Regions from separate parts of the Vibrio limimangrovi genome, predicted to be linked through region 1. Evidence: predicted binding sites of a transcription regulator. Region 1 holds the regulator's gene; each other region holds the start of a gene.

The links. The regulator CRP, encoded in region 1, controls carbon source genes, mostly activating them, when cyclic AMP is high. The targets are predictions, from matches to a motif close to TGTGANNNNNNTCACA.
Region 2: rppH (RNA pyrophosphohydrolase) is a predicted target of CRP. The motif match lies at 5,181-5,196, and genes of this name have one in related genera.
Region 3: cdd (cytidine deaminase) is a predicted target of CRP. The motif match lies at 1,945-1,960, and genes of this name have one in related genera.

Annotation. Positions count from the first base shown of each region.
Region 1 is NZ_JBSUGF010000022.1:29,318-39,622, forward strand. It holds gene astD (succinylglutamate-semialdehyde dehydrogenase) at 1-109, shown strand, start outside; gene ACWYU8_RS21245 (2-oxoadipate dioxygenase/decarboxylase family protein) at 321-1,112, shown strand; gene crp (cAMP-activated global transcriptional regulator CRP) at 1,213-1,845, opposite strand; gene ACWYU8_RS21255 (phosphoribulokinase) at 2,086-2,955, opposite strand; gene ACWYU8_RS21260 (YheU family protein) at 3,091-3,303, opposite strand; gene ACWYU8_RS21265 (hydrolase) at 3,337-4,344, opposite strand; gene ACWYU8_RS21270 (TIGR02444 family protein) at 4,431-4,919, opposite strand; gene ACWYU8_RS21275 (ABC transporter ATP-binding protein) at 4,916-6,835, opposite strand; gene kefG (glutathione-regulated potassium-efflux system ancillary protein KefG) at 7,047-7,643, shown strand; gene kefB (glutathione-regulated potassium-efflux system protein KefB) at 7,627-9,423, shown strand; gene ACWYU8_RS21290 (YheV family putative zinc ribbon protein) at 9,457-9,657, shown strand; gene slyD (peptidylprolyl isomerase) at 9,746-10,303, shown strand.
Region 2 is NZ_JBSUGF010000011.1:231,551-241,855, forward strand. It holds gene lysS (lysine--tRNA ligase) at 1-53, shown strand, start outside; gene vpsR (cyclic-di-GMP-binding transcriptional regulator VpsR) at 303-1,637, shown strand; gene ACWYU8_RS16395 (DUF1127 domain-containing protein) at 2,141-2,392, shown strand; gene ACWYU8_RS16400 (NADP(H)-dependent aldo-keto reductase) at 2,528-3,562, opposite strand; gene ACWYU8_RS16405 (DUF6482 family protein) at 3,718-4,032, shown strand; gene mutH (DNA mismatch repair endonuclease MutH) at 4,050-4,730, opposite strand; gene rppH (RNA pyrophosphohydrolase) at 5,349-5,870, shown strand; gene ptsP (phosphoenolpyruvate--protein phosphotransferase) at 5,873-8,119, shown strand; gene ACWYU8_RS16425 (sulfite exporter TauE/SafE family protein) at 8,126-8,917, shown strand; gene lgt (prolipoprotein diacylglyceryl transferase) at 8,952-9,773, shown strand; gene ACWYU8_RS16435 (thymidylate synthase) at 9,783-10,305, shown strand, end outside.
Region 3 is NZ_JBSUGF010000008.1:260,008-270,312, reverse strand. It holds gene sbcB (exodeoxyribonuclease I) at 1-634, shown strand, start outside; gene ACWYU8_RS11935 (CidA/LrgA family protein) at 695-1,069, shown strand; gene ACWYU8_RS11930 (CidB/LrgB family autolysis modulator) at 1,071-1,748, shown strand; gene cdd (cytidine deaminase) at 2,065-2,952, shown strand; gene purT (formate-dependent phosphoribosylglycinamide formyltransferase) at 3,100-4,275, shown strand; gene ACWYU8_RS11915 (thiopurine S-methyltransferase) at 4,392-5,042, opposite strand; gene ACWYU8_RS11910 (RelA/SpoT domain-containing protein) at 5,359-6,129, shown strand; gene ihfA (integration host factor subunit alpha) at 6,248-6,544, opposite strand; gene ACWYU8_RS11900 (AEC family transporter) at 7,077-7,955, shown strand; gene ACWYU8_RS11895 (LacI family DNA-binding transcriptional regulator) at 7,969-8,967, opposite strand; gene ACWYU8_RS11890 (aminoimidazole riboside kinase) at 9,215-10,132, shown strand; gene ACWYU8_RS11885 (glycoside hydrolase family 32 protein) at 10,198-10,305, opposite strand, start outside.

The DNA of each region.
Region 1 (10,305 bases):
TCGCCCAAGCGCATTTTACGCCGCGGATTACTGTGCTTACCCAATGGCATCAATGGAAGGTAGCGCGACTGAACTACCAGCGACATTGAGCCCTGGTGTCACGCTTTAAGTTTCAATAATAGGGCCACGGCGATGAACTGTGGCCAGGCCTGCTGACGCATCATTAAAGTATGGAGTCTTAATGGGGTTAGCAGGCGAAAAATGATAAAGAGTGTGCGACTGACTGACATTCCATCACTGGTTAGGCTGCTCGTTCTGCCGTTAAGGCCGTGAAGGAGCCGCCAACACTCTTACCCTACCTCTCGTAACAAGGAGCCGTTATGACCCCTGATGTGTTATTTGAATCACTATGGCAAGACTACATTCAACGTCTATGTCCTTCTGCTGCTAAAGTTCATCAGCTTCTTCAGGAAGATGAGCTGTTAATCAACGATCATATTGCTCTGCGTACATTCAATGTTGAGCCTCTTGGCATCGAGACGCTGGCTAAGCCGTTCTTAGCGATCGGCTACAAGGCGTGTGGTGATTATGTGTTTGAAAGCAAGAAACTCGTTGCTAAGCACTACGAGCACCCAGATCCAAAACAGCCAAAAGTCTTTATCAGTGAGCTCAAAGTTGAAGAGTGTTCACCGGAGCTTCAAGCGATTGTTGCGAAGCTGGTGGCACAAGTCGATGCAGATAAACTAGCAGATAGTGCATTTTTGCATGGCGGTCGCTTGTGGGATCTAAGTTTTGCTGATTATCAGGCTCTGGCGAAAGAGAGTGAATACGCGTCCTGGCTAGCGGCTCATGGTTACGGCGCCAACCACTTTACGGTCAGTGTGAATCAGTTAAACCAGCACGATGAAGTCAAAGAAGTGAATGATCACCTACGCCAGGCTGGATTTGTGATTAACGAATCAGGTGGAGAAGTTAAGGGCTCGCCAGAGGTTTTGCTTGAGCAGTCTTCCACCATGGCGGATAAAGTGCCGGTTAACTTTACCGAGGGCTCAGAGATTATTCCTGGTGGCTTCTACGAGTTTGCTAAACGTTACCCAATGGCTAATGGTGAACTTTATCCGGGATTCGTTGCAGCTTCTGCAGATAAAATCTTTGAGAGCACCAACAGTTAGCATTTCGGCTAACAACATGTTTTTCCATACCTAAAGAAAAAGCCACCAATGTTGTCATTGGTGGCTTTCATTTCTTGATTTACGTTACTCTTATCAGAGATTAACGAGTACCGTAAACGACGATAGTTTTACCGTGCGCAGAGATTAGGTTCTGCTCTTCTAGCATCTTCAAGATACGACCTACAGTCTCACGAGAACAGCCAACGATTTGACCGATTTCTTGACGAGTGATCTTGATTTGCATGCCATCTGGGTGAGTCATCGCGTCTGGTTGTTTTGCAAGGTTCAGAAGCGTCTGAGCGATACGACCAGTTACGTCTAGGAACGCTAGGTCACCCACTTTTTGGCTAGTTACTTGAAGGCGACGAGCCATCTGCGCAGAAAGACGCATTAGGATGTCCGGGTTTACTTGGATAAGCTGACGGAATTTCTTGAAAGAAATCTCAGCCACTTCGCAAGGAGATTTAGCTCGAACCCAAGCTGTACGCTCTTGGTCTTCCTCGAATAGACCAAGTTCACCAATAAAGTCACCTTGGTTTAGGTAAGAAAGGATCATTTCCTTACCTTCTTCGTCTTTGATAAGAACCGCAACAGAACCTTTAACGATGTAGTACAAAGTTTCCGCTTTTTCGCCCGCGTGAATTAGCGTGCTCTTTGATGGGTACTTATGAATATGACAGTGTGAAAGAAACCACTCTAATGTTGGGTCGGTTTGAGGTTTACCTAGAACCATAATATCTCACTTCCTCTGCAGGGTACGCTTGCGCTATCCATATTTTAGCTAAGCCTGAATCAGGTTTACTAGAATAAGAGCACTTTTTATATGCTGCAAGCTATCTTGTGTTTCGGTAAGAAATAGTATCCTTTTTCTAGGATGATTTCTTGATTTTAATCGTGCCATGGTTGCTATTTTGTACGCAAAACTGTGCACATGATCACGGTATGAAAAGTAAACACTACGAAAGCGAGATTTTTAGCCAATTTTTCCTGTTTCTATCAGTTGTTGTAGGATAGGCCTAACGATCAGCTCCATCGCAAAGCTCATCTTTCCGCCAGGTACAACGATTGTATTGTGGCGCGACATAAACGAACCATCAATCAGGGCCAGAAGATATGGGAAATCGACATTCTTGATACCACGAAGTCGGATCACCACAAAGCTCTCATCCAAACTTGGAATGCCTTTCGCGTTGAGCGGGTTTGAGGTGTCCACTGTTGGTACACGCTGAAAGTTAATATGAGTACGTGAAAATTGTGGAGTGATGAAGTTCAGGTAGTCATCCATTGAGCGAACAATGGAGTCCATGACGGCCTCGCGTGAGTGGCCACGGTCACGCGTATCGCGCACGAACTTTTGGATCCACTCAAGGTTTACGATCGGTACCATGCCAATCAGAAAATCGACGTGCTGCGACACATTCACGTTGCCATCGACAACGCCACCATGTAAGCCTTCATAGAAAAGTACATCACTGTTCTCTGGCAAATCCTGCCAAGGAGTGAAAGTCCCTGGCATTTGATTGTATGGGACCGCTTCATCAAATGTGTGCAGGTAGCGACGTATGCTACCCGTTCCGTTTTCGCCATACTGCTGGAAAAACTTTTCCAGGCCGGGAAAGTCATTGGCTTGTGGACCAAAGTAACTGATGTGTCTGCCTTGCTCACGCGCTTTGCGAATTTCGATATCCATTTCCGGGCGAGTAAAGCGATGGAAGCTGTCACCTTCAACCCATGCCGGTTTGACGTTCATCATATTGAACATCTTGCGGAAGGCTTCAGATGTAGTAGTTGTACCGGCACCAGATGAGCCGGTAACCGCAATAATTGGGTGTTTAGCTGACATGACAAACCTTGTCGAAAGTTGTTCCTTTAAGGTGCAGCAGGTGCCTACTGCACAATTGATAACCCACTATAGCACGTAACAACTGCTTGTCATCGACTGGGGTACGGTAAAATGTGAGGGCGTTAGGAAAAGGTATTAATACTTTGCTTTTCTTTGAATATCTACAGTTTCATGCAGTTCAGAATACACAATGACAGCTTCACCTTTTTCTAATTGTGACTTTACCTGATCGATCTTATCTTGCAGGGATACTTCTACCGTGCCGTAATCCGTTCCTTCACGAAGAACGAATTCACGAATCAGATTTTCCAGCGTATCCGGCGGAATGTCTTTCCAGGGAATGATCATAAATACCTCGAAATTTTATGATGGGGTTGCAGTTTACTGTGTCTTACGTTTTGAAACAGCAGAAAGGTGGCCGGCAGCGATGCACTGGTAGTAGGAAGGTAGTGCTTCTTCCAGCCAGAACTTTGGCTTTAATGCTGAGCCAGAGATAAAACCAACATGACCGCCATGTTCGTACAAGCGATAGTCGATGTTGTCTGGCAGGACGAATTTTGGAATGACCTCGTCGGTCATAAAGGGATCGTCCTTGGCATGAATAATCAGGGTCGGCAGTTTGATCTGCTGCAATTTGCTCAAGCCAGAGCATTGGGTGTAGTAGTCGTGAGCATCTTTAAATCCGTGCAGCGGCGCAGTGATCAAATCGTCAAACTCTTGCAAGCGCGTCACGCGTTTGATCGAGTTGTAAGAGAGCGCCAGTTCGCCATGCAGAAGTTTGTGCTTTTGTAAGGCGTTGCGTTTGAGTGAAGAAAGTAAATAACGTCGATATACCTTGGAAAAACCTTGTTCAATCCGGTTAGCACAGGCGGCTAGATCGAGTGGTGCGGACACTATGGTTGCCGCTTTCAATATAGGATCTTCGCGGTATTGCGCCAGATAATTCGCCAGCATATTGCCGCCAAGGGAAATACCAACCGCGATTTTGGGGTTATGTGGAAAACGTTGCTCAAGATGCTCCAGGAAATAACGCGCATCCGTGACTTCTCCGGAATGATATGCTCGGGCCTTTTTGTTTGGCTTACCACTACAGCCTCGAAAGTGCATCATCACAGAGAGCCAGCCTGAATGCGCAAAGGCATTCATTAACCCATTGGCATAAGGACTGTAGAAGCAGCCTTCTAAGCCGTGAAACAGGATGAAAATTGGTTTGCGTTGAGCGGGTTCTTTGTTTGGGTCTTCACTCCAGGCGAGATCGAGAAAGTCACCATCCTCAGTATCCAGTGTCTGCCAGACAGGAGTAAACAGCGCTTTTTTACGAATAAAGCGTGGGAGAAGGGTCTGAATATGCGGGTTTTTCATCCCTGCGGCTGCAAAAAATTGTGTCATACCTTACTGCTCTTGCACGTTCCCCATCATCTTTTGGAGAACTTATTAATATAATCCTTTACAAGTAGTATAGGTATTTTACAGATTTATGGATGTTTTGGCGGATGAATGTTTGGTACCGGGATGGCAAAAGCGTGTTGCAAGTGCTCACCACCAAGCTGGCGACAATATCTGAGCGTGAGTGGATCGCCTTCATTGGCTATCAGGGAGAGGGAGTTAATACAGTCCACCAGATCGGATTGCTGTTGCTTCTCAAGTTGCAGTTCAAACTGCAAAGTTTCTCGATATAAAGCATCGTTTACCTGTGACTTGAGGTGACGTCGCAGTTCGCGAAAAGAGTGCAGTAACGTTTCACTGCGGCCAATACAGCTCTGTACCAGATGCCAGTCTTTTTCTTGGAAAATGAGCTGCTGCTCGTCAAGCCAACGGAGCAGCAGTAGCAGATTCACGTTGCCGTGATAATTGTTTTGCAATGATAAACACGCTTCTTTTACTTCTCGCACGCCATAAAACTGCAGACTGAATTGCCACAGGTGTTCTAAGGTTAGAGTGTATTCCGCGTGTTTATCTGTCATTGGTTAAACTCGAGCTCCATCTGCTCCAGTTCTTCTTGAGCAGACATCCATTCCATTTCTACCTCTTCAAGCTCCGACTTGCTCGATGCCTGAAGTGCCAACACTTCATTTAGTTTAGCTTTATTTTCGGCTTCATAAAGTGAGTTATCCGCCAATTGTTCTTCAGCTTTTGCTAGTGCTACGCCTAACTTATCCATTTTATTTTCTAATTGTGTCAGCGTTTTGCGAATTGGTGCGGTTTGCTTACGGAATTCTGCTTCGCGACGTTTCTGCTCTTTTTTTGCAGCAGCGCTGTTGGCTGAATCTTTGGCAGGTTGTGCCGCTTGCGCTTCTTTACGCTCTGCTTTTTGCTGCTCAGTAAGCCATTTGTAGTAATCAACTAAGTCACCATCGAATGGAGCAACTTGGCGATCATGGACAAGGTACAAGTCATCGGTTGTGGCACGCAGCAGGTAGCGGTCGTGCGAGACAATCACCATCGCGCCTTCGAAAGTCTGCAGTGCCATGGTCAGCGCTTGACGCATATCCAAGTCAAGATGGTTGGTAGGCTCATCGAGTAGCAATAGGTTTGGTTTTTGCCAAACAATTAATGCCAAGACCAAACGTGCTTTTTCGCCGCCTGAGAACGGGGCCACTTTTTCTAGTGCTTTATCGCCTTGGAAACCGAAGCTACCTAAGTAGTCACGCAGTTGTTGTTCGGTTTGATCTGGGGCGATTTGCATCATGTGCTGCAGTGGAGTTTCTTCAGGATGCAGAGTTTCTAGTTGATGCTGAGCAAAGTAACCAATCTTCACCCCTTGTGAGTAGGTCAGATCGCCACCTTGCGCTTTCAGTTCTCCGGAAAGCAATTTGATTAGGGTTGATTTACCCGCGCCGTTGCGGCCCAGAAGACCAATTCGGCTACCCGGAACGAGGTTAAGGCGAATTTTTTCCAGAATTAAATTGTCGCCGTAACCCGCAGAGACGTCATCCATCATCATGATTGGGTTTGGCAGTGCTGCTGGTTGACGGAACTCAAAACTGAATGGGTTATCAAACTGTGCAGGTAACACTTTCTCCATTCGTTCCAGTGCTTTAATTCGGCTTTGTGCCTGACGAGCTTTGGAAGCTTTATAGCGGAAGCGGTCGATGTAGCTTTGCATATGCGACATCTGTTTCTGCTGCTTTTGGTACATCGCTTGTTGCAGAATCATTTTCTGCGCACGCTGGTTCTCGAACGATGAATAGTTACCTGTGTATTCGTTTAATTGCTGGTTCTCGATGTGAATGATGCGTCCAACGATTGGGTCGAGGAAATCACGGTCGTGCGAGATCAGGACAAGCGTGCCTGGGTAGTTCTGTAACCAGCGTTCTAACCACATGACCGCATCTAAATCCAGGTGGTTGGTCGGTTCATCGAGCAATAGTAAATCAGAGCGACAAAGCAGCGCTTGAGCCAGATTGAGGCGCATACGCCAGCCACCAGAAAACTGAGTCAGACTCCAGCTCATCTGATCCTGACTGAACCCTAAGCCATCAAGTAGCTCAGCAGCGCGAGCACGGATACTGTAACCACCAATGGTTTCAATCTTACCGTGGATTTCAGCAACCAGTGTGCCGTTGTCTTTTTCTTCGGCTACTGCGAGCTGTTTTTCAAGATCACGAAATTCACGATCGCCATCAATGACATATTCTAATGCGCTGCGTTCCAGAGCAGGTGTTTCCTGTGCCACCCACGCCAGTTCCCAGTGTTGTGGTTGGCTAAATGAGCCAGCATCAATGGACAGTTCATCTTTCATCAAGGCAAACAGGGTAGATTTACCACAGCCATTTTTGCCGACTAAGCCTACTTTGTCACCCGGGTGGATAGTTGCAGAAGCTTGTTCTAAAAGAGGTTTACCGCCACGCAGTAACTGAATATCAGAGAAGGTAATCATAAAGTTGTCATTCACTTTGCGCAGTGCGCGTTGCTTGGTCACATAGCGAAGTGACCTCAACCTATTTTTTGAAGCCACTTGGGTATATATCTAGCGGTGAATAGTAGGGGTATTGGCGTTAAAAGTCGATCTCTGACCGTGAATTGCATTATGCTGTACAAAAAAGTATAACAATTTGATAACGGATAATATTTACCACAAGGACGACCATTTGACTGTCGCATCGTCAATTCTCCCAAGAGTTCTGGTCATATACGCTCATCCAGAGCCACACAACTCGATAGCTAATCAAGTGATGATCAAAAGAATCGAACCGCTTGAGCACGTGACTGTGCACGATCTTTACGGTGCCTATCCGGACTTTTTTATTGATATAAACCACGAGCATGAACTCCTCATGAAGCATGATGTGATCGTGTTTCATCATCCTCTCTACATGTATTCCTGCCCGGCTCTGTTAAAAGAGTGGTTGGATCGGGTGCTGGGTAAGGGCTTTGCTTTCGGTGAAGGCTGCGCATTGAAAGGCAAATATTGGCGCAGTGTGATCACCACTGGAGGCAAAGAGGAAGCGTTCAGCATCAAAGGTTACAACAAGTATCCTCTAGAGCAGATTTTGCAGCCGTTTGAATTGACGGCGGCTCTGTGTCAAATGCACTGGTTAGAACCGTTGGTGCTTTATTGGTCGCGGAATGTCTCTGATATTGAGCGTTATGAGCACGCGGAGCAGTATCGTCGATGGCTAGGCGATCCGCTAAAAGATTGGAACGCGTCAAACGAACAGGGAGTTCAGCATGGCAGTCACCAGTGAGTTTCTCCAAAGCAGTGTGGTTTTTCTTTCCGCTGCGGTTGTTGCGGTGCCACTTGCCCAGAGGTTTGGGTTGGGATCAGTGCTGGGCTACCTATTGGCCGGGGTTTTGATTGGTCCATGGGGACTGGGATTGATAAGCGATGTCGATGCGATTTTACACTTTGCCGAGCTCGGGGTTGTACTGCTGCTATTCTTGATCGGTTTAGAACTGAATCCTAAGAAGCTATGGCAGATGCGCGGGCCGATTTTGGGGCTCGGTGGCGCTCAGGTTGTCGTGACCACTGCGGTGATTGGTAGCATTATCAGCTTGTTTGGTTTTAGTATGCAAGTAAGCTTGGTTATCGGCATGGGGTTAGCGTTGTCCTCGACTGCGATCGCTTTAAGAGTGATCGAAGAACAAGGGTTGAACGGTACTGAAACCGGCCAATCCGGATTTGCTGTTCTGCTGTTTCAGGATATAGCCGTGATTCCAATGCTAGCGGCATTGCCCTTATTGGCTGGAGAACAAAATGTCGGCAGCTGGTTCGACGCGCTGACTGTATTAGGCAGTGTGATCGCGTTGCTGATTGGCGGCCATTTCTTGTTGCGACCACTGTTTCGTTTTGTCGTGATGAGTGGGGTACGCGAACTTTTCACGGTCGCTGCTTTGTTGGTAGTTCTCGGAATCGCGGTAGTGATGCAAAAGCTTGGGTTGTCGATGGCCTTGGGAACTTTCTTAGCGGGCGTGCTGTTGGCAGAAAGTGAATACCGACATGAGTTGGAAATCGCCATCGAACCTTTTAAAGGACTACTGCTGGGACTGTTTTTCATCGCTGTTGGTATGGCTGTGAACCTTGGTTTACTGGCGTTACAACCTTTAGAAATTCTCGCCGCTGTTTTGGCATTGGTCATAGTTAAAGGGCTGGTGTTGTATGCCTTGGCTCGCTGCGCCCGCGTTCGACCTAAAGCGCGTAGCCGCATGGCTGCCATTTTGAGCCAGGGCGGTGAATTTGCCTTCGTTATTTTTACTGCAGCCAGTCAGGAAGGGATCTTAACCAAAGAACAAGTGGCGTTCCTGTTGGTCGTAGTGAGTTTGTCGATGGTCACCACACCCCTTTTACTGATGGGGCAAAAGAAGTGGTTTGCGCATACGTTGAATCAAGAGGAAGAAAGCGTCACCAGTCATGTGGTCGATCGCCGCCCTCGGGTCATCATTGCTGGTTTTGGCCGTTTCGGGCAAATTGTCGGTCGATTGATGTATGCCAATAAAATTAAAGTCACCGTTTTAGAGAGTGATGCCAGCCAGATACACTTGTTGAGGAAGTATGGCTACAAGGTGTTTTATGGTGACGCAACACAGATTGACCTGTTACGTGCCGCTGGTGCTGATAAAGCGGAAGCGTTGGTGATTTGTACCGACTCTCCGGATGAGGTGATGGCTATCGTTGATATCTGCCGTGCGCATTTCCCTAAGCTCAAATTACTCGCCCGTGCCCGAAGCCGGGTAGAAGCTTATCAGCTAATGAGCCATGGCGTGCAGAACTATTCACGTGAAACCTTCTTAGGTGCCCTTGATCTTGGACGCCAGACGCTCGTTGAACTCGGCATGCATCCATATCAAGCAAAGCGGGCAGAAGCACATTTTCGCAGGCTGGATAATGCTATGCTTAAAGACTTGCTGCCTCAGCACAGTGAAGATAAGAAACTCGCTCAAAGAGCGAAAGAAGCTCGTAAAGAGCTGGAAGAAATTTTTGGTCGTGAAATGGAAAGCGATCATCAGTCGCCCAATCATTGGAAGTAGTACTTGAGCTCAGGCTCAAGATAAGGAAATAGCGTGAAAGTTAAGAAACGTTTTATTGCTGGTGCAAGTTGTCCACAGTGCAGCCAGCAAGATACCCTACGCTGGTGGATCGAGAACAACATAGAATTGGTTGAGTGCGTTGAGTGTGATTACACTGAGCAGCGTAAACCGCAATCTGTAGAGAAAAATAAACACTCAGAACAGGAAATGATCGGTATTTTTAAGCCGGAATAATTGAACTTCGATAATAGATCCCCATAATACTACCATCTTGGTACTTAACCCCATTTTGGTTAAGTCAGTTAATCTCTCTGGAGTTAGTATGAAAATTGAAAAGAACGTTGTTGCAAGCATTGCATACAAAGTCATGTTGGAAGACGGTGTAGTGGTTGATCAGTCAACAGCTGAAGCGCCGCTAGATTACATCCACGGTCACGACAACCTAATCTCTGGTCTTGAAAAAGAACTTGAAGGTAAAGTGGCTGGCGACAAGTTCTCTGCAACTGTAGCTCCTGAAGATGCTTACGGTGAGCACAACGACGCTCTAGTACAGCGCGTTCCTGCAGAAGTATTCCAGGGTGTTGACCAAATCGAAGTTGGTATGCGTTTCCTGGCAGACACTGATCAAGGTCCAATCCCTGTAGAAGTAACTGAAGTAGATGGTGACGAAGTAGTGGTTGATGGTAACCACATGCTAGCTGGTCAAACACTAACGTTTGAAGTGGAAGTAGTAGCAACTCGCGAAGCTACGGCTGAAGAGATCGAACACGGTCACATCCACCAAGGTGGTGGCTGCTGTGGTGGTCATGATCACGACCATGGTCACGATCACGATCATGAAGGCGGCTGTTGTGGCGGTGGTAGCTGCGGTTCTCACTAATT
Region 2 (10,305 bases), on a different contig from region 1:
CGCACACAATTCGTGACGTGATTCTGTTCCCGGCAATGCGTCCACAAGCGTAATCGAATATTTATTTGAGATGAAAAACCACCTTCGGGTGGTTTTTTTTGCCTCTTATTTAAATTAATTCAGATGGTTAGCTTAAACACCCAATCGGATATGCAAATAAGTATTCGCCAAAGCGCGATCTATTGCATAGTCTTAATATTGAGACAGACTTGAAGAGTTGTAGTCTCGATAATGTTACCCGTTCGCAAAGTTGCGTCTGTGGCTAGAAAGTTACATCAACAATAATTAATAAGGGTTGAAGAATGGCTGGGCAGTTTAAGATGGATTCCATCCCGGGATCGCTTGTCGTCGTAGGTGGTACGTATGAGCCTTGGTTATCTGTACTGGAACAAGTTGGCTGGAAGTGTCATCAGGTCGGTGATTTGCGTAAAGCCAATGCGTTGCTGGAAGATATTGGGCCTTGTATTGGTATTGTCGACCTTAGTCACGATGAGTTTAGTTTGAACGGTTTGGCTAACTTGGTGAGTTCTCATAAACATGTACGATGGCTCGCATTCATCCGTGAATCTCAGCTTGGTGTGGATACCATCTGCCAGTTTATTGTGAACTTCTGTATCGACTTTTTCACCGCGCCGATTCCGGATGCGCAACTATTAAGTACTATAGGCCACCAACTGGGCATGTTAAAGCTAGAAAAGAAGGTCTGGCCGAGTTTCGGTAACTGTCTGGATATGGGCTTGATAGGTGAATCTATCCCAATGAAACGTCTGCGTGATCAGGTTAAGCGAATTGGTCCAACGGATGTGAGTATCCTAATCTCTGGCGAAAGTGGTACAGGTAAAGAGGCGGTCGCGCGTGCTATTCATAAAGTATCCTCTCGCTCTCATAAACCGTTTATGTCAATTAATTGCCGAGCTCTAAATGAGCAGCGATTCCAGACGGAAGTGTTTGGTGTGGCAGCGAATGGCGATACGGGCCCAAGCTTATTGGAACAGGCTGATGGTGGCACGGTTCTGCTTAACGACATTCTCACTATTTCCAAAGCGCAGCAATTGAACTTGCTAAGATTTTTGCAGGAGGGCACGGTTGAAACCCAAGATGGGGTGAAAAGTGTCAATGTCCGTATCCTTGCTGCGAATTCGTCTGACGTTGAAAAAGCGCTGATCAATGGTGATTTCAACGAAGAGCTTTACCACTACATTAATGTGTTGCGTATCGGTGTGCCTAGTTTGAAAGAGCGTGCCAGTGATATTGCGCTATTAGCCCGTTACTACTTGCAAGAGTTCTCGAAAGAATATAACTCACAAGCGAAGAGTTTCTCCGAAGATGCATTGAAAGCACTGACTCGTTATTTCTGGCCAGGTAACGTTCGTGAACTGATGAATCAGATCAAGCGTGCGGTATTGATGTCAGACAGTGTCGTGATTGAAGTGCAGCATTTGGATTTACCGCATAGAAATGATACCAGGCGCAGTTTGAAGTCGATTCGTGAGAAGAGCGAACGAGATGCGCTATTGGTGGTGCTGGAATCTCACTCTGGCCAGGTATCGAATGCAGCGAAAGAGTTGGGCGTTTCACGAGCGACAATGTACCGATTACTCAATAAACACAACCTGATCACAGAACAAACCATCTGATATACAGACAAAAGTGAAAAAGGAGCGTGCAATAGTCGCTCTTTTTTATTATTCATTCAGTTGAGTTATAAAGCTTTGCAGTTTGTTAGTTTTTTAGATGAATATTTTACGATTTAAAGAATATGCAACTAGTTACCAGTTCAATGGTTTGTTTTTAATCGTTAGGTTAAAAAATGGTTGATAAACGAACACTGTTGCTTACAATTTAACCATAACTCAATGAGTTATATCACTTCATAACGGATTAATTTTTAAGCTAGGAGGCGCAAGATGAAACACTACGTTGTTGACACCACGACTTGCGCTGACCGTATTTCTATTACACCGACACTCATTCATGCGGCGGATAAAAATACCACTGGCTCTCAAGATAAAATTAACCCGTAACCTATCTTATTTTTTACTAGGCTGCGGAAAAATAGCGGCTTAGTAATACAGACTGCCTGTTTCTCTATGCACTATTTTTCCTAGTCGAATACTATCGATAATTGGAGAAAATTATGATGCGTCACTCTATTTACTTGAAACTTGCAGCTTTACTTTTAAAAGCAGATCTAAAACGTGAAGAAAGAGAATGGCAACGAAAAGTACGCCGCTCTGCCCATGATATTCCTTGGACTAATGCGCACTTATTGAAGGATATTGGTCTGGACGCGGAAGGTCGTTCAACACGAGTAAGCGTTCCTGATACTGTAAAAGTAGAACGTCGAGTTCGTCATCTTCGTCGTGTTTTAAGTGCGCGAATACCGACGTAATTTATAGCGTGTTGGGCTTGTCTATTTGGCCACTGGTAAATCCTACTGTGCTCAACACGCTGTAAATTAAGTAATAAAACTGATTCGTTTTAAATAGTTCAAACGGGCTGGCCTTGAAGGTCAGCCCGATTGCTTTTATGGGCAAGGGTTGGAGTAAGTGGTACCGACCGCTTGAATCTCGGCCAGAAGTTCATCACTGAGTTGAAGATCAATGCTGTCGATATTCGCTTTTAGCTGGTCGAGATTGGTTGCGCCAATGATGTTAGATGCTACAAATGGACGCTGATTGACAAACGCGAGTGCCATTTGTGCGGGATCTAAGCCGTGTTCTCGCGCCAAATTGACATAGGCCTCGGTGGCTTTGACACCCTGGGGAGTAAAGTAACGAGCAAAACGCTCCCACCTCGAGCAGCGTGCGCCTTCAGGTCTTGCGCCATTGAGATATTTCCCACTCAAACAGCCAAACGCGAGAGGGGAATACGCCAGTAACTGCACACCTTCGTAGTGGCTGATTTCAGATAGACCTACTTCGAAGCTACGGTTAAGCAGGTTATAAGGGTTCTGAATAGAGACAATGCGTGGTAAGTCGTGCTTTTCTGCCAAACGGAGCAGTGACATCACGCCCCACGGAGTTTCATTGGATACGCCGATATATCGAACTTTACCTGCGTTTACGAGTTCGGTCAGCGCTTCCAGTGTCTCGATTAATGTGACTTCTTCTTGTTTGTCTGGGTATGGGTAATTGAGCTGACCAAAGCAGTTGGTTTGGCGTTGTGGCCAATGGAGTTGGTATAGATCCACGTAGTCTGTTTGAAGTCTTGTAAGACTGGAATCAATCGCATCGTGAATGTTACGGCGGTTCAAGCTCATGTTTTCACGAATATATGGCAAGGTTCGTGGCCCGGCTACTTTGGTGGCCAGAACCACTTTTTCACGTTTGCCTGATTTTGCCAGCCAGTTTCCAATGTATTGCTCAGTACGACCTTGCGTCTCTGCATTTGGTGGAACTGGGTACATCTCAGCGGTATCGATGAAGTTCACGCCATGATCAAGGGCAAAATCAAGCTGTTCAAACGCTTCCTTTTCTGTGTTTTGTTCACCGAAAGTCATCGTTCCAAGACAGATTTTACTGATCTCGAGAGAGGAGTGCGGTAGTTTGGTGTATTGCATTTCACTTCCTTGCAGAATTGCCAACTTTAGTAGGTCATCCCAATATAGGGGATTTTTGGGCTCTCTCGCAAATGATTTGCGTTTAACTACCTGTAGAACTCGAAAGCCATTCATACCCTAACTACACTTAAAACGAGTTGTTAAGGAGGTGGATCATGCAGAAACATCAATTGGACATGTGGTTACATGGTCAACATAAAAACAGCTATCAAATGCCTAAAGTCTTTGTTATAGGTTGTTCTGATGTCTCTGACTATTTGTTAGCAGTGGAATACAAACACCAACTTGAGCCAATAAAAGACGGCGAGGATCCTATCCATTACGGATCATTAGAATTGGTGAAAGAGGAACTGCTCCGATTGGGCTTCGAAAAAGCCTATTTGAGGCTGCGCAATGCGTACGACGAGTGCGGTAACGATAGTGGTGTAGCCGCATATTGTGATATCGAGTTATCACTCATCTCATATTAAAGTGGTGTGGTCCCGTGTCATTCTGATAGCGTGTTGATGTAATGTTTTAACAGAATTTGCTCAGTAAACTGTGTTCTCAGGTAGAAACCTCTGGGTAACGTTTTTATTGGTTTTCCGTTTGAGCTGTACGCTTCAGTTTGTGCTTTGGCGTTGGCTGCTTTTGGTCGCAGATGGAGTGCTTCTCCGTGTCTGGCGGAAATTTGATCAAACTGGCCAAGTACGATCATTTCCATTAATTCCTCCCAGTCGTTACGTAAGACACGCTCCTCAGCTTCATCTGGTGACCAGATAAGTGGGCTACCAACGCGACGTTCCGCAAGCGGGATCTCTCTTTCTCCTTCAACAGGTACCCAAAGAACACGGGATAATTTATTGCGTACGTGGCTTGTTTCCCACGTTAGCCCTTGCACTCCAGTTAACGGTGCTACGCAGACGAAAGTGGTTTCTAATGGTCGGCCAGAGTAGCCCACTGGGATGCTTTTTAATTCAATTCCCAGTTTAGAAAAGTCTTGTTGGGGCTTACTGCCTGCTGGTGCGCCCAAATGCCATTCAAGTAGTTGACCGACCCAGCCTTTATCACGTTTTAAATTGTCAGGAACGATCATGCCTGCTTCTTCTGCAAGTTCTGCGAAACTAAGGCCAGCAATATCGTGAGCACGCTCCATCAGTTCCGTTTCTGTCTGTGGTTCTGGTTTCATAATGACTACGTATCGATTTAAAAAACGTAGTCTAACAAATTACAACAAAATCTACTGTTCAAGATTTCATCTGGGTGGATTAATAATGATCAATCCATAACTTATCCACAAGCTAAGGGGCGTGGAGGTGGATCTAAAGCACGACTGGATGAATAGACAGGTGTTTTGTATTGAATTAAGGCTTGATTTTATCGCAATGTCATGAAGTCCTACTGGTGTGGTGTGGATAAATTGCGGGTTGGTGGATCTTTAACCGATCTAAGTTTGATGAAAAGATCATCAGTGCGTGCAAGATCTTTTTTTCATCGATTTTTTAATAAAACTAATATTTATCAATTAATTATATTTTTTCATTCTCTTTTGTAAAAAGAAGGTAGGAAAAGGTTTTGAACAAAAATATCTACTGTTAGCGAATTCTTCACAAAGTTATTCACAGAAAAGGTGAATAAATGTGGGCAATGTCTCAATCTTGTGTTGATAAAGTATTGATAGGCTAAAAGATATCCAATGTTGATGGAAAAGTAATAAATCTTGCTCATATCACATCAGTAAGTTTGCTAGTAATGGGGATATGTGGAAAAATCACGGTAATAAAAAATTATTCATAGAGGTTAGCCAGTGATAGATGGCGATGGTTACCGACTGAATGTTGGTATTGTAATATGTAATAACCATGGTCAGGTCTTCTGGGCTAAACGATACGGGCAACACTCATGGCAATTTCCACAAGGTGGAATTGACGAAGGTGAAACCCCTGAGCAGGCGATGTTCAGGGAGTTATATGAAGAAGTCGGTTTAACGAAAAAAGACGTTAAAATCATTGCAACAAGTCGTCACTGGTTAAGGTATAAACTACCAAAGCGATTGGTGCGTTGGGACTCTAAGCCTGTTTGTATCGGCCAAAAACAGAAATGGTTTCTGTTGCGATTGGAATGCGATGAGTCATGCATCAATATGCAACGTGGGAAATCCCCTGAATTTGATGGTTGGCGTTGGGTAAGCTATTGGTACCCCGTCAGGCAAGTGGTATCTTTTAAGCGAGACGTTTATCGTCGTGCAATGAAAGAGTTTGCTTCTTTAGCCATGCCTTTTCGAGAAAGAAAAACGAAAGGGAAAAGAAAAAAGCAACGTAGAGGATAGTCATGCTCAGCCAGCTAAGGGAAATAGTTGAAAAGGTCTCCAGAGTTGAAGATGTTCATCTGGCACTCGATATATTGGTTAAGGAGACTTGTATTGCCCTTCGCACAGAGTGCTGTACGATTTACCTCGCCAATGAAGAAATGCAACGCCTTGAGCTTATGGCGACTCAAGGCCTTATTTTTGAAGGTGATAGTATACATATCAACTTCAATGAAGGTTTGGTTGGCCTCGTAAAACGCAGTGCTGAGCCGCTCAACCTTGCTGAAGCTTCCAAACATCCAGAGTTTAAATTCTTCCCTCAACTCGGTGAACAAATTTTCCACTCGTTTCTTGCTACACCGATTATTCACCGCAAACAAGTTTTGGGTGTCCTCGTCATACAACAGAAAACGCCGCGCTTGTTCAGTGAGATGGAAGAGTCATTCCTTGTCACATTGTCGGCTCAGTTAGCGGTTATCATTGCGCATGCGCAAAGTCTTGGTCACTGGCAATTAGCCTCCAAACCTACTGTCCTAAAAGGCTTACCAGCTTCTACCGGTGTGGCGATCGGCGAGTTTTGGTTTGACAACACTCAGCCGAGTTTGTCCGATGTTTTTCCTGCTTCAACATTGGACAGAGAGCGGGAATATGAACTCTTGCTGGTGGCAATTGAGCGCGCACTGAATGATTTTCGCCGGATGCGTAAAAAGCTTGATAGTGAAATCAACAAAGACGCTTTGGCTATCTTCGATCTTTTCACTCACTTGCTGAATGATCCGATGCTGCGTGGTGATCTGAAAAAGCAAATCGAGAAAGGGGACAGGGCTGATTGGGCATTGCGTCAGGTTGTTGAGTCGTACTCGAATCGATTTGCGCGCATGTCAGATGTTTACATGCGTGAACGTGCGCAGGACATCAGAGAGTTAGGCCAGCGTCTACTTTACTTTTTGCACAATAGTGAGCAAGAAAACTCGGCTATCGATCGCTCTATTATTCTGGTGGCAAATGAGCTTACTGCTACGTTATTAGCGTCAGTCCCTAAAGAATACCTGTTGGCGGTTGTCTCTCTGGAAGGCGGTGTTAACTCTCATGCAGCCATTTTATCACGTGCTCTGGGCGTCCCTGCTGTCATGGGGGCAAACATCAATACCGACGTGGTCAATGGCAAACTGGGCATTGTGGATGGATACACTGGTGAGATTTTCCTCGAGCCAAATCGCCAACTGTTACGTGAATACCGTAGCTTAGTCAGCGAAGAATCTGAGTTGACCGCGATGGTGAACAAGGATCTCGCCTTACCAGCGATCACTCTGGATAATCATCAAGTGGCAGTGATGTTAAACGCTGGATTGAGTGCCGACAGCAATATCGCGATCAATACCGGTGTTGATGGCGTTGGTTTATATCGCACGGAAATTGCATTTTTACTTCAGCATCACTTTCCATCGGAAGATGAGCAGTATCATCAGTACCGAGCGATATTGAACAGCTATCAGAATCAACGTGTTGTTATGCGTACGTTGGATATCGGTGGTGATAAGCCATTGCCGTATTTGCCGATAGAAGAAGACAATCCATTTTTGGGGTGGCGTGGGATCCGTTTTACGCTGGATCATCCAGATATCTTTCTTATCCAATTACGGGCAATGCTACGGGCGAGTGCCGAGAGTGGCAATCTGGATATTCTGCTGCCAATGGTATCTGGAGTAAAAGAACTGGATGACGCGATTACTTTAATTAATCAGGCATACACGGAAACCGTACTGATTGATGATCGGATCCTAATGCCTAAAGTCGGCGTTATGATTGAAGTACCGTCAATGGTGTATCTACTGCCGACGATTGCCCATCGTGTCGATTTTGTTTCTGTTGGTACAAACGATTTAACTCAGTATTTATTAGCCGTTGATCGGAACAATTCGCGGGTTTCAGATGTCTATGAATCCATGCATCCAGCCGTCATGCTGGCCTTAAAGCAAATTCATGATGTTTGTGAGAAGTATCAGGTACCCGTTTGCATTTGTGGTGAACTCGCCGGAGATCCGTTTGGCTCGCTGTTGCTACTGGGCTTAGGTTATCGCACTCTGAGTATGAATACGTCTAATGTGGCTAAAGTGAAGTATTTGATTCGCCATAGCCAACAAGAAGAACTCGAAAAATTAGCAAAACAGGCTATGACACTTTCATATGGACAGGAAATTCATCAGATGATGCATGATTTCTTTATCCAACAAGGTTTTGCTGGCTTTATTCGGGCAGGTAAGAAGTAGGTAATTGTGACCCTCTCTCTATTTTTATTATTGCTGGCAGTAGGTGCTTTTGTAGGTGTGATGGCAGGTCTGCTTGGCATTGGCGGCGGGTTAATCGTTGTTCCTGCGTTAGCGTACCTTCTTCCCTTGGCAGGTGTCTCGCCTGAAATGATCATGCACATGGCACTTGCTACTTCATTGGCGAGTATCATCATTACATCAGGCTCATCAGCAATGCATCACCTCAAACTGGGCAATGTTGATATGTTTGTGGTGAAGTGGCTGATGCCGGGTGTTGTGATTGGCGGTTTTGTTGGTGCGAGCCTGGCTGAATGGATCCCCACTCAATATTTGCCAAAAATTTTCGGTGTGATAGTGCTGCTGTTAGCAGTACAAATGTTCCGCTCGATTAAAGTGACAGAATTCAAGCCTATGCCGAGCAGCCCGATTACCATGATGTACGGAACCGGAATTGGCGTCGTGTCGAGTCTGGCTGGTATTGGCGGTGGTTCGCTGTCGGTCCCTTTCCTCAATAAACACGGCATCGAAATGCGAAAAGCCGTCGGATCCTCATCAGTATGCGGTTGCGTGATAGCCATTTCTGGCATGATCGGTTTTATCTTACATGGTTACAAAGTCGAGAATTTGCCTGCGTACAGTGTTGGTTATGTTTATCTTCCTGCTTTATTAGCAATCGTCATGACGTCGATGCTGACCACAAAAGTTGGCGCTAAGTTGGCGACGAATCTCCCGACAGCAGTATTGAAAAAAGTCTTCTCAGTATTTCTGATTTTTATTGCTGCAACAATGCTGCTGTAACCTCCATCCATTTGTAATAAGAAGAGAATGATTTATGTCTCAGGGATACATTGAATTTCCCAATATTGATCCGGTTTTAATCGCGATTGGCCCGGTTTCTATACGCTGGTACGGCATAATGTACCTAGTCGGCTTTATGTTTGCTTTATGGCTGGCAAATCGCCGTGCAGACAAGCCAAACAGTGGCTGGACACGTGAACAAGTCTCAGACTTACTATTTGCAGGCTTCCTTGGCGTAGTGATCGGTGGCCGGGTTGGTTATGTGATTTTCTACAATTTTGAGTTGTTCCTGGACGATCCTTTATATCTCTTCAAAGTCTGGACCGGTGGTATGTCATTCCACGGTGGTTTACTGGGCGTGATTACCGCCATGCTCTGGTACGCACGTAAAAATGGTCGTACCTTCTTTGGCGTAGCGGACTTTATCGCACCACTCGTACCATTCGGATTAGGGATGGGACGCCTGGGCAACTTCATGAACAGCGAACTTTGGGGGCGTGTGACTGATGTGCCTTGGGCGATTGTTTTCCCGAATGGTGGTCCGCTACCTCGCCATCCTTCTCAGTTATACGAAATGGCGCTGGAAGGCGTGGTGTTGTTCTTTATCTTGAACTGGTTCATCAAAAAACCACGTCCATTAGGCTCGGTATCAGGGCTATTTTTAGCTGGATATGGTACATTCCGCTTCCTGGTCGAGTTCGTGCGCGAGCCGGATGCTCAGCTTGGTCTGTTTAGTGGTTTTATTTCAATGGGACAGATCCTGTCTACTCCGATGATCGTGTTGGGAATTCTCATGATGGTTTGGGCGTACAAACGTGGTCTTTACCAAGATAAAGCGCAAGTGAAAAAGAAGTAGGGTATTGGTGTGAAACAGTATTTAGATTTGTGTCAGCGCATCGTTGACCAAGGAGTTTGGGTTGAAAATGAGCGTACAGGCAAGCGTTGCCTGACGGTGATCAACGCGGATTTAACCTACGATGTTGCGAACAATCAATTCCCATTGGTGACCACACGCAAAAGCTTTTGGAAAGCCGCAGTTGCGGAACTGCTGGGCTATATTCGCGGTTATGACAACGCGGAAGATTTCCGTAAATTGGGCACCAAAACCTGGGATGCCAACGCTAACGAGAATGATGCCTGGCTGAGTAATCCTTACCGTAAAGGCGAAGACGACATGGGCCGTGTATACGGTGTTCAAGGTCGTGCATGGGCGAAGCCAGATGGTGGTCATATTGACCAGTTACGCAAGATTGTTGATGATTTAACCCGTGGTGTTGATGACCGTGGCGAGATCCTCAACTTTTACAACCCGGGTGAATTTCACATGGGCTGTCTGCGCCCTTGCATGTACAGTCATCACTTTTCACTGTTGGGTGACACGCTGTATC
Region 3 (10,305 bases), on a different contig from region 1:
GAAAGATCCGCAGCCAATTCTTGAGTTATCAGCCGAAGAGCTTCATGAAAGGTTGTACACCAAACGTGAAGATCTCGGAGATTTATTGCCAGTACCAGTCAAACTCGTGCACCTGAACAAGTGCCCTATTCTGGCTCCGGCTAAAACACTGACCGCAGAAAACGCCGAATCTATTGGCATAGACCGTCAGCAGTGTTTGAACAATCTTGCACTGCTTCGCCAGCATCCAGAGATTCGTGAAAAACTGATCAGCCTGTTTTCTGTAGAGCGCACGTTTGAAAAGAATGATGATGTAGATACCCAGCTTTATGATGGATTCTTCTCGCCTGCGGATCGCGCAGCAATGGATATCATTCGTGAAACCGACCCGAATAACCTGGCAGCTCTGAATATTGAGTTCGATGATAAACGCATTAAGCCACTGCTTTTCCGTTACCGTGCACGAAATTTCCCAGGTACTCTTGATGAACAAGAACAAAGACGCTGGGCACTGCACTGCCGCGAAGTGTTTGAAAGCCAGATTGAAGAGTACATGATGAATTTGGAGAACTTAGTTCATGAACATGAAAGTGACGAAAAGAAAATCGCGCTATTAAAATCCGTTTACCGTTACGTTGAGAGCCTAGCCTCTTAATTTTATTACTTAATCCAAGGGCACCATCAGGTGCACTTGTCGTTTCAATATGCTATCAAAATGATAAAAGATCGATTCTTACAACTGGTTCAATTGCTTATTTCCCTCTTTCTCATCATGGGATCGCTTGGTATTGGGGTTACTATCCAAAAGTTCACTGACGTTGCCGTCCCGGGCAGTGTTATTGGCATGATCATCTTGTTTTTTAGTATGGTGCTTGGCATCGTTAAAGTGGAATGGGTCAAACCTGGGGCGACTCTGTTTATTCGCTACATGATTTTGTTATTTGTCCCAGTCAGTGTTGGCCTCATGCAGCATTTCGACCTCTTATTCGCTAACGCCTGGTCAATTCTTGCTAGCGCGGTAGGTGGTACCCTGATTGTTCTGGTCAGTCTTGCGTTGCTGTTAGATTACTTGCTTAAGGAGAAACACTAATATGTGGATTTTACTCACTATTGTCGTTTTCCTGATCGCCCGGAAAATTGCGGTCAAGGCAAATAATCCCCTTGTAAACCCGCTACTTATCAGCATTGCGGTCATTATCCCATTGTTAACCTATTTGGACGTGCCGTTTGACACTTACTACGCCGACAACCAGATATTCAGTTTCTTACTGCAACCAGCGGTTGTCGCGCTTGCTTATCCACTTTACGAGCAGCTGCCACAAATTAAGGCCAACTGGCGTATCATTACACTCGCTTGTGTTGTGGGTAGTGTGATGTCAATGCTGACGACAACCTTAATCGCCGTAGCATTTCATACTGAGATTAGTTTGATCGCCAGCTTGGTGGGTAAATCCGTGACAACCCCTATCGCAATGGAAATCTCCAGCCACCTCGGTGGTGAAGCCGCTGTTGCTGCGATCTTAGTTCTTCTCGTGGGTTTGCTGGGTGCCATCGTCGCCTACCCGATCTATAACCTGATTGGCATTAAGCATCCTATCGCCCGAGGCCTTACCATGGGTACCGTGTCACACGCACTCGGTACGGCAGCCTGTGTAGAGAAACAACCGGCCGACGCGGCATTTTCATCTCTGGCGTTGGTTCTCTGCGGTATTATCACTTCTGTTCTGGCACCAAGCTTTTTCGCTCTGGCTGTCTGGCTATATCAATAATTAGTATCAGCGACCTGCCTGTCCCTACGGCAGGTCGCCCCCTTCATTTCCCATTCTTTTCCTCTACAGTTCAAAACCGTAAAACCAAAGCTAATAAGAAAGCGTTTTCATTCCCCCATTTCTTGGGTATATGTGCATGAGTTGATATAGTTATGAGACGAAATTTACACTCAGCAGCTGCGCAATCGAATACATGTGTGACATCACTCTAATTATGTAACAAGCACAATTATTGCATAATTAAACGTGATATAAATCACTGAACATTTCTCTCCTTTGCTTAGAATAATTGTCCATGCATTAACAAGGATTCAACATGAAAAGTCGCATTGAACAAGCGCTATCAAACGCTCCTGAAGCACTTTCAAACCAACTTGCTCCTATCGTCCTTGCCGACGATTTTGATGCCACTCTTTCAGTTCAGCAGTTCGAGCAGTTACTTTCCGCTACTGGCTTATCAGATAAAGAGCTACGTGTTGCTCTGCTTCCTTTTGCCGCAGCCTATTCTTACGCTCCGATTTCTGAATTCTATGTTGGCGCGATTGTTCGCGGTCTCTCAGGTCGCCTTTACTTTGGTGCAAACATGGAGTTCCTTGGTGTTCAGTTAGGACAAACCGTTCACGCAGAGCAATCTGCAATCAGCCATGCCTGGATGAAAGGCGAACGTGGTCTAAAAAACATTACAATTAACTTCAGCCCTTGCGGTCACTGCCGTCAGTTTATGAATGAGCTGTCTACCGCGAAAGAGTTAAAGGTACAGCTACCAGAGCGTGAAGAAAAATCGCTACACGAATACCTTCCTGAAGCGTTTGGCCCTGCAGATTTGGGGATCACATCTGGTTTAATGGCAGACGTGAAGCATCAGTTTGGATGTGATGATGACGATGTATTGATTCAAAAAGCCGTTGATGCAATGAACATGAGTCATGCCCCATACACGAACAACCTAAGCGGCTTAGCATTAGAGCTTGCTGACGGGCGTATTATTCAGGGTGCCTACGCAGAAAATGCCGCATTCAACCCAAGCCTTCCACCTCTGCAAGTGGCGCTGATTCAGGTACTTCTGGCTGGCGAAACGTTCGATAAAATTACAGCAGCGGCTTTGGTAGAAAATTCTGAAGGCAAGATTAGCCACTTAGCCGATACACAATCGACGTTAGAAGCGCTGAATCCGGATATTCCGCTCAGTTTCGTTAACGTGTAACACCGACAATAATGTCGATCGAAGCTCTACAAGATGTAGAGCTTTTTTATTGTGAAAAAGCCGGAAGCAAACGTTTGCTTTGCGAGAAAAATTCAGTATGATCCCCTGAAAATTTTGTCTCATCACTTTATTTTGTAAGGGAACAATATGTTCGGTACCGCAACTAGCGCGAATGCTACCCGTGTATTACTTTTAGGCTCAGGCGAACTTGGTAAAGAAGTAGCAATTGAATGCCAACGACTTGGTTTAGAAGTCATCGCTTGTGACCGTTACGCGAATGCACCAGCGATGCAAGTCGCTCACCGCAGCTACGTGCTTGATATGCTAGATGGCCAAGCTTTAGAAGAGATCATCAACAAAGAACAACCAGCTTACGTGGTACCGGAAATTGAAGCTATCGCGACAGACAAACTGGTTGAGCTTGAAGAGAAGGGCCTGAATGTAGTTCCAACTGCAAAGGCGACTAAACTCACCATGAACCGCGAAGGCATTCGCCGTTTAGCCGCAGAAGAGCTTGATCTTGCCACTTCTCCTTACAAATTTGCAGATAGCTATGACGATTTCAAAGCGGCAGTAGAATTCGTCGGTATCCCATGTGTCGTTAAACCAGTAATGAGTTCATCTGGTAAAGGCCAGAGCGTTATCAAAACAGAAGACGACATCGAAAAAGCGTGGAATTATGCACAGGAAGGCGGTCGTACTGGCGCAGGCCGTGTGATCGTGGAAGGCTTCATCGATTTCGACTACGAGATCACGCTACTGACAGTACGTGCGGTTGATGGCGTACATTTCTGTGCTCCAATCGGTCACCGCCAAGAAGATGGCGACTACCGTGAATCTTGGCAACCACAAGAAATGTCTGAGAACGCGATAAAAGCGGCTGAGTTCACTGCTGAGAAAGTGGTTAATGCTCTGGGTGGTTACGGCATTTTCGGTGTGGAGCTATTTGTGAAAGGCGATAAAGTTATCTTTAACGAAGTGTCTCCTCGCCCACACGATACCGGCATGGTAACCATGATTTCACAGGAAATGTCTGAGTTCGCGCTTCATGTCCGCGCGTTTACAGGTATGCCAATTAACAAAATCGTTCAATACGGACCTTCTGCATCAGCAGTCATACTGGGACAAGGCACTTCAACGAATATTCGTTTCGATAACCTGTCTGAAGTATTAGCACAGCCACAGACGCAAGTTCGTCTATTTGGCAAACCTGAAATCGACGGCCGTCGTCGTTTGGGTGTCGTACTTACTCGTCGTAAGACTATAGAAAAGTCTGTCCAGGATGCTGTAGAAAGCGCATCAAAAGTAAATATCATTTACTAAATGCCCCATTTAGGCGTCTAAAATAACAAAAAGCGCAGCGACTATTCGTACTTTACTAAATAGTCAGCTGCGCTTTTTTGTATCTCTGGGCAAGTAACGGCCTACAACATTAAAAGTTACAGCGCTTCGATTAAATACACTTCTTCAGAAAAACGACTCAGCCCCTGCTTTGCAATTTTCGGGTGATCTTCATCGGCTTCATCAACGTTCAGACAAGTGACTTTGTAACCAGAGAATAGTTGTTCTATCTCATTTACCGGTACACTAAATGGAGGGCCAGCCATCTCTTCCTGAACGTAGTTTAGTGTCACAAGCAGAATACGACCTCCCGGATTAAGAAGCTGTTTTAAACGAGTTGCGTACTCTTCTCTCATATCTTGCGGGAGTGCAACTAATGCAGCGCGATCATAAACGATATCGGCTTGAGAAATAGGAGCACTAAAAAAGTCCCCGGTATAAATTGAGAGCTCATCAAACTGGTACAGCTCATGCCTGCCATTTAATTGCGTTACCGTTGGGGTATAAAAATGCTCAGCGAAGAAAGCACGCACCGCAATTTGGCTTAACTCGACGCCAGTAACCTCGTCATGTTTGGTTGCCAACCATACTAGATCTTCAGATTTACCACAGAGCGGAACCAACACGGTATCTTCGCGTTTTGGATTCGTAAGATGCCAGTGCTGAGGCAATAATGGATTTACATCTTCCAGGTGAAATCCAATTTTGTTGCTGGCCCACTTGCTGTGCCAAAATTCTGGGTCTCTCATTTTACTTTCTACTTGTCAGCTGATTTTCATTTTGTGCGATAAGACTAATGATTTTTTCGAATTTGTCTATGCTGTTCATCTTTAGTTAATCCTCAAATGCTAGGATGCAATCATGATAAACCAAACGATACTGACGCTTAATTAACAGAACAATGAAAATATAAATGGTGATCTAACGCATAATTCCACTGCAAACGTGAGAGTTAACCTTGGAATGTTTCAAAAGATCCCCCATTTATAAATAACAACCTGATTTGCAAACTTAGCGACTTCTATGTCCCCCATTTTCTAAGTGCAAGCAAGTTAAGGAGAGTGAATGAGCTTATTTTTACGTACAGCAGCATTGATGCTTTTGGTACTAAGCCGTGCACCTGCATTCGCCGCTATTCCTGCGCCAAGTAACGAACAAAACCGGACGACCAGTCAAAATGAGGTATGTCCAAAGTTATTCAAACATAGCCTAAGTGGCTTGTATGGTATTCAACCACTAGACACATACCCAACTCAGCCATACTCTGATTTTGATATTCTTTACAGCAAAGCACATCAAGCTCAATTCGAACTTGAGACCATCTGTAAAAGTACGGCCCTTCTCAACGACGCCCAACCTTACTTTGCCGGCGTAAAATCCAAACAACGAGCAGAGGAAAAGATCGCTCACGAACTTGATGGTCAGGTGGAACGAATTACTGACCTCGCACGTGCGACAATAGTGGCAGAAGATGTGGCCAGTTTAGTTTCAATCTACGAAACACTAGAACGTGAAACGACGATTGTTAAAGTCAAAAACCGATTTAAAAAACCGGGGCCATCGGGTTACCGAGATTTAAACTTACTGGTTCGTTTACCGAAAACAAACCTAATTGCAGAAGTACAAATCCATTTGAAAGCCATTGCGGATGTGAAAAACGGTCCGGAACACGACTTATATGAGAAAATTCAGAAACTTGAACGACAAGCGACAATGGAAAAACGTAGCCTGACTGAATTTGAAATGGCATCAGTGAGAACCATGCGCAGTCAAGCGAAGAACTTGTACCAACAAGCATGGCAGCCTTACTTAACCACGCATTTAGAAGCTGCTTAGCAAAACATCTTCTCTGAAAATAATAAACCACCGCATTGCGGTGGTTTTCTTTTGTATGCCGACACTATATGCACACACAACAAATGACCACGATCAGGCCGTGATCGATTTGATTGCTTTACTGTTCTTTCTTAAGATTTTCTACGCGAGCTTTCAACTTCTGGCCCGGGCGGAAGGTAACGACACGTCGAGCAGTAATTGGAATATCTTCACCGGTTTTCGGGTTACGACCAGGTCGTTCGTTCTTGTCACGAAGATCAAAATTTCCAAAACCTGACAGTTTTACCTGTTCGCCACTTTCCAGTGCCTTACGAATTTCTTCAAAGAACACTTCCACCGTTTCCTTGGCGTCCCGTTTACTAAATCCCAATTTATCAAACAGGTTTTCTGCCAATTCGGCTTTTGTGAGCGCCATAAAACTTTCCTCAAAGCTATGTTTAACAATGCTACCTAGTGTAGCGCCAGAGCAGTTTTACCCTACCAATTCAACAACATATCGGGGTTACATCAGGAAGTGTATGACAAGCTTATGATTTTCGCCAACTTTTTTCTTTACGATTAAATGGATTACAGCTGTATAAATTATTGTTAAATACCGATATTTTAGCGCTTTTTATTTAGAGAAATCTTAAATACAAATAACAAGCAGTTAAATTGACCATAATCTTACCTATATTTAGTTAATTTCCCTATTTGATAAATATATCACGCATAGACTAATTTACAATTTTCTGACATAAAAGTTGTCGATATTTCAGTAATTTGTACGTAGCTAGGCACCAAACCTACTTGTCCCAACCTTTCTCCAGCTACCGCCAGTTCTTCGTTTTAAAGCTTGATTCACCCCAAGATTCTCGCTGTTTTTCGATGACTCAGCATACAAAGGTTGATAGTTTGAACTCAGGTTCATTTAGTAACTCATTTTTAACGTCTATTTAAGAGCGGTCATGATAAATCAAGTCATTAATATTCTTTTTCCTGTATTTGCTCTTGTTGGCGTAGGTTACTTGGTTGGTCGTCATATCAAACCCGACTTCCGCCCAATCAATCGAATCAACATTGATGTATTTACCCCTGCGTTGGTATTTTCTTCGCTTGTCAGCATGCCGCTTGATGCGGATCAGGGGCCTCTTCTTTTCGCCGCCGTTATCGCTGTTTTAGCCCCGGGTTTACTTATGATACCTATCTGTAAAGTGACTGGGTTAACCTTTAAAGCGTGGGCACCCCCACATATGTTCCGTAACAGTGGTAACTTAGCTATTCCTCTGTTTACTTACACATTCGGAGATGTTGCGCTTTCTTCAGCGGTTTTGCTGTTTGTTGTATCAGCTTGTTTGCATGTCAGTTTGGGAGTAATGCTACTGAGCAACGGTAATCCACTGAAGCAAATCATCAAAATGCCAATATTTTTTTCGGCCTCTCTCGCATTATGTCTGAACTTATCTGGAATCGGGGCGTGGACTCCCCTATATGAAGCAACCGCCTTGTTAGGCCAAGCGGCTGTACCTGTCATGTTACTTTCTCTTGGTGCACAGATGTGTAACTTACGCTTGGATGGCCTAAGAATTGGTGTGATCTGTACAGTACAATCACTGGTAACGGGAGCAGTCGCGTTTGCGTTAATCTACTGGTTCATTCCACTGCCTACCATGCAGTTACAAATGATGGTACTTTTCACCATGTTACCGCCTGCCGTTATGAATTATTTATTCGCAGAGCGGCTGAATATAGAACCAATGAAAGTTGCTTCGATGGTGTTATTTGGCAATTTTTTCAGCATCTTAACCCTACCGCTTTTGCTCACTTACACTTTGTCTCTTTCGTAATGAGGCAAGAGATTCACTTACGATAATGTAACTTTGCGGGAAGAGTCAGATGTTCCGCTTGACGTTCTGACGAATCAACTAACGCTGCGACTTGCTCAAATAAGGCTTGCGCAATAAGTTCACAGTCTTGCTCGATTGAATCAATTTTTATCGGCAAACAGTCCAACATTGCTGAATTATCGAATGTGGCTATTTTTATATTTTCATCCAGCAACCGATGTTCAGTCAGATAGCGCAGCGCGCCTTCCAGAATGGAATAAGAAGCAACAAATATTCTTGTCGGCAGACGCCCAATATCTTGGTGAATCTCCTGCAACATTGCATAACCAGATTCAGGCTGATAATCCTTATGTCTGACCAAAGCCAAATCCAGCGTTATGCCAGTTGCATTCAACGCCGCCTGATAGCCCGAGAATCTGTCTTTACTTGGTGAAAGATTTAATTGCCCGCCTAAATACGCACATTCTTCTGCTTGCTGGCAAAGTTTTTCTACCACCTGTTGTGTCGCACTGTAGGCATCAGTTTTGATCGTGGTTAACGAGGTAGACTCAAAAATACGGTCAAACAGTATTACCGGGGTCTGTTGAGTGACTTCAAGATAAAACGTATCTTCAGTCATCGCTGTCGCGACCATCAACAGATCAACTTGCCTCTCCAGCAGACTCTGAACTGCGGCTTTCTCCAGCTCAGGATTATCTTCCGAAGAAGCGATTAAAAGCTGGTAGCCATGGCTACGGGCCCGCTTCTCCAGTAATTTAGCTGTCGTAGCAAATCCCATATTGGCTAGATCAGGTATCACGAGACCTAAGGTATAAGTACGACTTGCCTTAAGTGCACGAGCGTAGAGGCTTGGTGCGTAATTGTGCTCATCGACCACGGCTTGAACTCGTTTCACCGTTTCTTCATTAATACGATGCTTCTTCGCATGGCCATTAAGGACAAAGCTGACGGTGGACTTAGATACTCCAGCGAGTTCTGCAATATCCGCCAACTTCAGTTTTTTCTTCTTCAAATTAATTTGTTCCGATCATAGCTTAACTACGTTGCGAGCCATGATATCTGGGTACATAGTGAAAACCATCCCTTTTGCTACCATGATTGCGACTTAGTTACCATGATCGCAACTTATCCTCTCCATAGCTTGGTTTAGATCACAATCATTGCCTATTTTCACTCTACTAAATGAATTTCAATTGATTAGCTAAATCGTTTTAGCTAAAAATACTCTCAGTGATTCTATGTAGTTTAAAGGATAAGTTATGAGCACAATTTGGGTGACTGGAGATGCGGTCGTTGATTTGATTCCGGATACCGACAGCACGTATCTAAAATGCCCAGGCGGCGCACCCGCTAATGTTGCGGTAGCTATAGCGCGTTTAGGGGGTAACACTGCGTTTTTTGGTCGCGTTGGACTCGATCCGTTAGGTCGATTTATGAAGGAAACGCTCAAAAACGAGTCTGTAAACACCGACTTTATGTTGCTTGATGAAGATCATCGGACATCAACCGTTATCGTGGATTTGGATGACTCAGGCGAACGCAGCTTTACGTTTATGGTAAAACCAAGTGCAGATCAGTTCCTGCTTCCTGCAGATATCCCCGACTTTTCACAAGGGGACTGGTTACATGTCTGCTCTATTGCTCTTGCAAACGAACCAAGCCGTAGTAGTACGCTTAAAGCAATGCAAGACATTAAAGCAGCCGGCGGTTTTGTCAGCTTTGATCCTAACCTTCGTGCAGAAGTGTGGACAGACCCAAGTCAACTTAAACCAGTGGTACGCCAGGCCATCGAACTCGCTGACGTGGTGAAGTTCTCTGACGATGAACTGCTTTTCTTAACCGATACGAATTCATTAGAGTCTGGTCTGGAAGCGATCAAACCTTTCGGTAATACGCTTGTATTAATCACACAAGGTGCCAAAGGTGCGTTGGTCGTATTTTCCGGTGAGCAAGAGCTGATCTCTGGTCGAGCGGTTAAACCTGTCGATACGACGGGGGCTGGTGATGCATTTGTTGGTGGCCTGCTCGCTAAGTTAGCTCAGCAAGCAGAATGGGCGAATAAAGACACTATTCATGCTGCAGTAAATTGGGCGAATGGCTGCGGTGCGTTAGCCACGACTCAAAAAGGGGCGATGACAGCATTACCGACTCAAGAAGCTTTGCTCGCTTACATTTAAGGTCTAAAACAAATGACCATTAGCAAAATCCCCGCACGTGCGGGGATTTTTGTAGAGGTCATTACTTATGATTGACTAAATGGCGCTTTCGCCGCTTTATATCGGTGTAAAGTTGCTTTTCTCTCATCACCTTGTATTGAGATTCGCATTGCATCTTTGTTAGTAAACACACG